DNA from 2 places in the Ensifer sp. VA4 genome. Region 2 is predicted to be linked to the other one. Evidence: predicted binding sites of a transcription regulator. Region 2 holds the regulator's gene; the other holds the start of a gene.

Region 1 (3,327 bases), on a different contig from region 2:
TTGCCGAGAGTTCAAAACTGAAATCGGGCGCTTCGATGATATCGGGAAAAAGGGGAGAATCGGACGACCTGCGAGACATGAGTCTAATTCGCATGATCGACCGATTCTCTTCAAGCCCCCAGGTCCGAGTGCGGCGGCGGACGGGGGATAACCGATGCCCCAGGCGGGGGCAGGGCATCGGAACTGCTTTGTGACCTTCCAACGTTCAGACCGGATTGCCTGAAGGGGGCGATAGCTCTCCCATTTCCCGGCATCCTCGGCGCGCATCGTTGGTCACAAAGCCGGAATAGCCATCGCGCTGGCCATTCCGGAAAACTTCAAAGAAGCGAGAGCTGCACCCCCGTTCCGAGCGGCGGCACGAACAGATCGTCACGCAACTGCCGGCGCGTCGGGTTGAAGCCGAGGCGCTTGGTGGCGAGATCGAAGCGGCGGCCGATCTGCCAGGCATAGGGACCGGCGCCTTTCATGCGCTTGCCGAATTCGGCGTCATAGTCCTTGCCGCCACGCATGGAGCGGACGAGCGACATGACGTGCCGGTAGCGATCCGGATAGTTGCGCAGCAACCAGTCGCGAAACAGCGGGCTCACCTCCAGCGGCAGCCGCAGGAGCACATAGCTCGCCTCCGTCGCCCCGGCCGTCCTCGCCGCTTCGAGAATCCTTTCGATCTCATGGTCGTTGAGTGCCGGGATGATCGGGGAGACGAGAACGCCGGCTGGGATACCGGCCTCGGCCATGGCGCGAATCGCCTCCAGCCGCTTGGCCGGCGTCGCAGCGCGCGGCTCCATCGTTCGCGCCAGCTTTCGGTCGAGCGTCGTGACCGAAATACCGACGCGCACCAGCCCCTTCTCGGCCATCGCCGCGAGAATGTCGATGTCGCGAGTGACCATCGCCGACTTGGTGACGATCATGACCGGATGGTTGGCGTCCCTCAGCACTTCGAGGATCTGGCGCATGATGCGCCATTCCTTTTCGATCGGCTGATAGGGGTCCGTGTTGGTGCCGATGGCGATTGGCCTGACCTTGTAGTCCGGCCGCGCCAATTCGCGCTCCAGCAGCCGCGCCGCGTCCGGCTTGGCAAAGAGCTTCGCCTCGAAATCCAGGCCCGCCGACAGACCCATGAAGGCGTGCGTCGGCCGGGCGAAGCAATAGATGCAGCCGTGCTCGCAGCCGCGGTAGGGATTGATCGAACGATCGAAGGAAATATCGGGGGATTCGTTCCGGGTGATCACCGTTCGTGGCTTCTCGACCTGGACCTCGGTCTTGAAGGGCGGCAGATCCTCCAGGCTTTCCCAGCCATCGTCGAAGCTTTCCCGCGCCTGCGGCTCGAAGCGGCCTGACATGTTGAGCCCGGCGCCGCGTCCGCGGCGGCGGTCGATGTCGATCCGCAGGCCCGTTGCGCTCATCATCGCTTCGGCGACGTCCGCCGTATTGGCGGGCGCAAGCGCGCCCTGCCTGATCTGAGACAGCTCGTTCATTGGAATCTCCCCGGAATCAGATATCTGATCCCGTTTTGTTCTGATTATTTTCCTATCGTGAATACGAGAACAATTCAAGAACAAAAAACAGCGGCGGTTTGGTCGGGGATCCGCGCTTCCCGGTTCGCGACCAACGCCGGCCGGGCATGTAGCAATTGTGGCGGTGATGCGGTAGGACGAGCTATGCTGACGATCATCATGGAAACGCGAGACAACGAAGCCGAGCTGGTTCAGACGCTGTCGGTGCTCGTCGCCGGCGCCGTGGAGGGCCTGGTCAGTGATGTGATCATCCTCGATCACGGCTCCAAGGACGGCTCATCGCGTGTGGCGGAAGCGGCCGGCTGCCGCTTTTGCGTCGACTGGAATCTCCGCGAAATCGTGCGTTCGGCACGCGGCGAATGGCTGATGCTGCTGGAACCCGGTGCCCGCCCGATCGGTCGGTGGGTCGACGAGCTTGCCGAATATGTCGCGCTCAACAGGACACCTGCGCGCTTCTCCGATTCCAGAATGCACCGCAGGCCGTTCCTCCGACGATTGGTCCGGCGGAAGAAACCGCTGGAAGCGGGTTTCCTGATGAGCAAACACGATGCGCTGACGGTGGCCGAGGGCAACCGATGCCTTGGTGACATGACGAATGTCCGGACCGTTCGCAAACTCTCGACGGAACTCGTTCCGGCCTGGGTTGCCGTCGAAAGCAGGCGGGCGCCGGGGCCTCGCTGATTGCCGCATGAGAAAGGTGCCAGTCCCCGCGGGACGGCACCTCAAGGTGGCTCTCAAATGACCGTGTCTGATAAATTTCTTGCCGGGCAGCATTCTGGCTGCACGTCGTATCCCCTTGTCCTCCCCGCCCGGGAATAGCGGCGGGGAGGTGTCCTTGCAGCCCGAAGAAAGGTGCGGCGGCCGATCTCGCTGGGCTGACATCGGACGCTAATGACGGGAAAAATGGCTGTCTGTTACAAAGGTAACAGGCTCGAAGAGCGAGGGGCCGCAGCGGCTCCGGCTCAGCCGCGTTTCAGGTGTTCGTCGAGCCGCGGCATGATCTCGACGAAGTTGCAGGGCATGTGCCGGTAGTCGAGCTGTTGCTTCAAGATGCCGTCCCACGCGTCGCGGCAGGCGCCCGGCGATCCCGGCAGAACGAAGATGAAGGTGGCATTGGCGACGCCGCCGGTCGCGCGCGACTGGATGGTCGAGGTGCCGATCTTCTCGTAGGAGATCCGATGGAAGATCTCGGAGAAGCCGTCCATGCGTTTTTCGAAGAGTGGCTCCAGCGCCTCCGGCGTCACGTCCCGGCCGGTAAATCCCGTGCCGCCCGTCGTGATCACCACGTCGATCGCTGGCTCGAGCGTCCAGGCCTTCACTTGCTCGTAGATCCTCGCCTGATCGTCTGGCACGATCGCGCGTGCTTCCAGGCGGTGGCCTGCGTCTCGCACGCGCGATTCCAGCGTGTCGCCTGATTTGTCATCGGCGAGTGTGCGTGTGTCGGACACCGTAAGGATGGCGATTCCGACGGGAATGAAGGGACGTTTTTCGTCGATGCCGGCCATTCTACCTGTCTCTCCCTGTCGTGTTGCAGGCGAGAACGTACCAGCCGGGCTGCGCCGCCGAAAGAGTGCGCGCTGTCGCAGCCGCGCGTTCACCGTCGTCGAAAATGCCAAAGCAGGTGGCGCCCGAGCCTGACATCCGCACCAGGATCGCTCCGGCTTCCGTGAGCGCCTGGCAGACGTCGCTGATCACGGGCTGCAATTGTTGCGCCGGCGGCTGCAGGTCGTTGCGCATCGTTGCCATGGCCGACAGCCAGTCGTCCATCGTCTTCAAGTCCAGAGGCAGCACGAGCGGCGGATTGGTCTTGTTC
Region 2 (3,327 bases):
TCCAGCATAGTCTCATCGACGCAGCCCGACGCGCCTATGAGCGCGCCTACAAAAGACGCAAATCCGGCTGGGCGCCTCGCAGGCTTATAACATCAGTCGACTACGGTGCCGACGGACGGATTACCACGCCGTGCTGATCCATGAGACATTCGGAGCGGGGCGGACGAGTGCAATCGTCTTCAGAGCAATACTTTGAAAAGCTGGATCACGTGCGAGCATTCGCCGCCTTCATGGTGTTCACTTGGCACTTCATCCATGCCGGCGGGGTCCCAGTAAATTACGTCCCGGCCTTGCCGCTGCTCTCATTGCTTGAGGAAGGCCATACGGGCGTTTCGCTATTCATGACGCTGAGCGGGTACCTGTTCGCCAAGCTGCTGGACGGCAGGCAGATCGACTATAAGAGCTTCCTGTGGAACCGAGCCCTTCGTCTGCTGCCTTTGTTGACGGTCGCACTGCTGCTGCAGGCGGCAGCCTGGATTGCCAACGGATCCTCGGTTCAAGCAGTCGCGACACAGATCGCGCTTGGAAGCATACTTCCAAGGTGGCCGAACGGTGCTTGGAGCATCGCCGTAGAATGGCACTTCTATCTGATCCTTCCCGCAATTCTCTTCCTGCGGCGATTGGTGGCCTTGATCCTGATCTTTACGGCGGTCGTGTTGCGCCTGAGCCTGTTTATAACCGGCTGGGAAATCCATCCAACCGCGTACTGGACAATCATCGGTCACTTCGACCAGTTCGTTGCCGGGATATATGTCTGGTATCTCTTCCGAGGTGAACGCGTGCGGCCCTTGGCAGTCCTTGCGGTCGCCATGGCGTTCGTCACCTTCTACCACTGGTTCAACATCAGCGGCGGTTTCTATGGGCCTCAAGCATCGCCCGTATGGATCTATCTTCCCGCCGCCGAGGCCGCGTTCTACGCCGTGATGATCGCCGCCTACGACGGATCGAAATTGAGTTTGCCTAAACGGCTATCGGCCTCGATTTCCTTCGTAGGCACGGTCTCCTATTCGATCTACCTGCTTCACTTTTGGTACTATGGCCCCGCTGCAAAAATGGTGACGCAGTATCTTGGTCTTCTGCCCTTTGGGCTTTCGCTTCTGTGTTCCCTGCTGGCTTTTGTGCTGTTCCTGCCGATCGCAGCACTCAGCTACCGATGCATCGAACAGCCGTTCTTGAAGCTCCGTACGAGATACGCGAGGCGTGGCCCTCATTTTAGGCCGGAGAACTCTTATACGGGTGCCCTGCGCTGAGATTCCCGGTCAGCCCCCACTTGTGGGCCAGAAAGCCCTCGACCTCCGGTCAGACTGTGATTGCTGGGCGTTGGTGAAGATGGCCTCGGCACTAAAGCAGGCGAGCCATGCAACCGCTGTAGTGGTCCGAGATTCCCGAGAACTGGCGAGGACGTAAACCCGACGGTACTGCTGCTCGTCGAGAAGAAGGATGCCCGTCGAGCATCATAGCCCAATCGCTGGCCGGGCTATAAACGCCCACGATGCGCCAAGAAGCCAGTGAAGGCGACGGATTGCCTGCGGTTTTCCGCGCCATAGACCCGAAGCCGTCATATACGACGCCATCCGAGAGTGACAGGCGGCGCTCCAACTCGACTGGGAGCCAAACCTCCCAGGCCGTTTGCCGGACCCTATACAAGATACGCAGACGCCGCCGATGTCCCGGAGAAGATATTGGGCAGCGAAAGGAGCTGCCGTTCCAGATCTTGTCCGGATGTCAGTGGTAGCGGCGGATCAGTCCGACGAGCTTGCCCTGGATCTTCACCCGATCGGGTCCGAAAATCCGTGTCTCGTAGGCGGGATTGGCGGCTTCGAGCGCAATCGACGCGCCCTTGCGCCGGAAGCGCTTCAGCGTCGCTTCCTCATCGTCCACGAGCGCCACGACAATATCGCCGGGATTGGCCGTGTTGCCATTGCGGATGATCACCGTGTCGCCGTCGAAGATGCCGGCTTCGATCATCGAGTCGCCCTTGACTTCGAGGGCGTAGTGTTCGCCGTTGCCGAGCATGTCGAGCGGAACGGTGATGTCATGCGTGTTGTTCTGGATGGCCGAGATCGGCACACCTGCAGCGATGCGGCCCATGACCGGCACGGACACCGAAGCGTTTTCAGCCGCTGGCGCCGGCTTTGGCAGTGCAGCAGGGGGAGGTGCTGCCGGTTTGCCGAGGCTTCCCTCGATCACGCTCGGGGAGAAGCCGCGGCGCGGCTGCTGCTGCTGGATGGATGCGTAGGCTTCCGGGAGCTTGATGACCTCGAGCGCACGGGCCCGGTTCGGCAGACGGCGAATGAACCCGCGTTCTTCGAGCGCCGTGATCAAGCGGTGGATGCCGGATTTCGACGCCAGCTCGAGCGCATCCTTCATTTCATCGAATGATGGCGGGACGCCCGACTCCTTCATGCGTTCGTGAATGAACAGAAGCAATTCCTGTTGCTTGCGGGTCAGCATGGCACGTCGCTCCAGAAGCGTGAAACAAATCAAGAACAGACACTATCTGTTCCATATGTGTTCTGCAAGTGCCTAAAATTCCGTGAATTCAGGCAATTGACGCGTCTGCGCGTATCAATCGGTCACTTTTACGGGAGCAAAGCGGGTTTGAGTGCGCGAAATAGGGCCTGCGGCGTGGCGCATGGCGAGACCGTGAGGTTGATTCGAACGATTCGTGATCGTTTTCGTGGAGCAGGCGAGCTGATCCGGTGTTCAGGTGGAATCGCTGTAAGCGGAAGGTACTAAAGCGACGTGCGTTCATCCGAACGCTCTTCGCTTTAGGCCGGCTGCGTGCTGGAGCAGGCGTCTTCGAATTCCTTCACCGTCTCGGGGGTGTTGTCTTCGGGAAGCACGGCGTCCGCCGCATCGGTCGCAACAGCTGTGTCGCCGTCATAGACGAACGACTGGATGTAGAACGCAATCGCGCCCTTCCACACTTTGCGTCCGTCGATCTGATGGCAGGGAACGGCGGTTTCGAAATCGGTCTGCAGTTCGTCAACCGTGGCGGCGCTGAGCTTGATGTCAGGCATATTGGGCGATGCGACTATCGAAGCGAGGAGGAGGGCGGCGAGCACGGTGATCGTCCACTTTGATGCAAGGGTGGGACTACGGGGCGGTTAACGATGTGAACCGCGCTTTCGTTCCGGTGTCCAGCAAGCCTGGCGATCACTCTGACGTGTTCAACAGCTCTTTGAGTGTAAGCTGTGGCTGTTTTACGTCACGTGCCCGACGCGCAAAGGCCGCAGGGCTTTGCAGCAGCGGCGCGCTGCGGCAAGGGGGGCGGCGTCAGCGTATTTCCAAGGGGGAATGGCGGACAGGGTGGGATTCGAACCC

The links. Region 2 encodes LexA, which represses DNA repair genes until DNA is damaged. Its sites were predicted from a motif close to TGTTCNNNNTGTGTTCNG; they were not measured.
Region 1: AC0C6X_RS01205 (PA0069 family radical SAM protein) is a predicted target of LexA. The motif match lies at 1,541-1,558, and genes of this name have one in related genera.

Annotation. Positions count from the first base shown of each region.
Region 1 is NZ_JBVQPO010000001.1:238,161-241,487, reverse strand. Features, by position in the region: gene AC0C6X_RS01210 (ribonuclease HII) at 1-79, opposite strand, end outside; gene AC0C6X_RS01205 (PA0069 family radical SAM protein) at 318-1,475, opposite strand; gene AC0C6X_RS01200 (glycosyl transferase) at 1,659-2,195, shown strand; gene moaB (molybdenum cofactor biosynthesis protein B) at 2,477-3,019, opposite strand; gene AC0C6X_RS01190 (4-(cytidine 5'-diphospho)-2-C-methyl-D-erythritol kinase) at 3,021-3,327, opposite strand, start outside.
Region 2 is NZ_JBVQPO010000006.1:314,398-317,724, reverse strand. Features, by position in the region: gene AC0C6X_RS12905 (serine hydrolase domain-containing protein) at 1-137, shown strand, start outside; gene AC0C6X_RS12900 (acyltransferase family protein) at 168-1,250, shown strand; gene lexA (transcriptional repressor LexA) at 1,726-2,454, opposite strand; gene AC0C6X_RS12890 (hypothetical protein) at 2,772-3,068, opposite strand; tRNA gene AC0C6X_RS12885 (tRNA-Ser) at 3,302-3,327, opposite strand, start outside.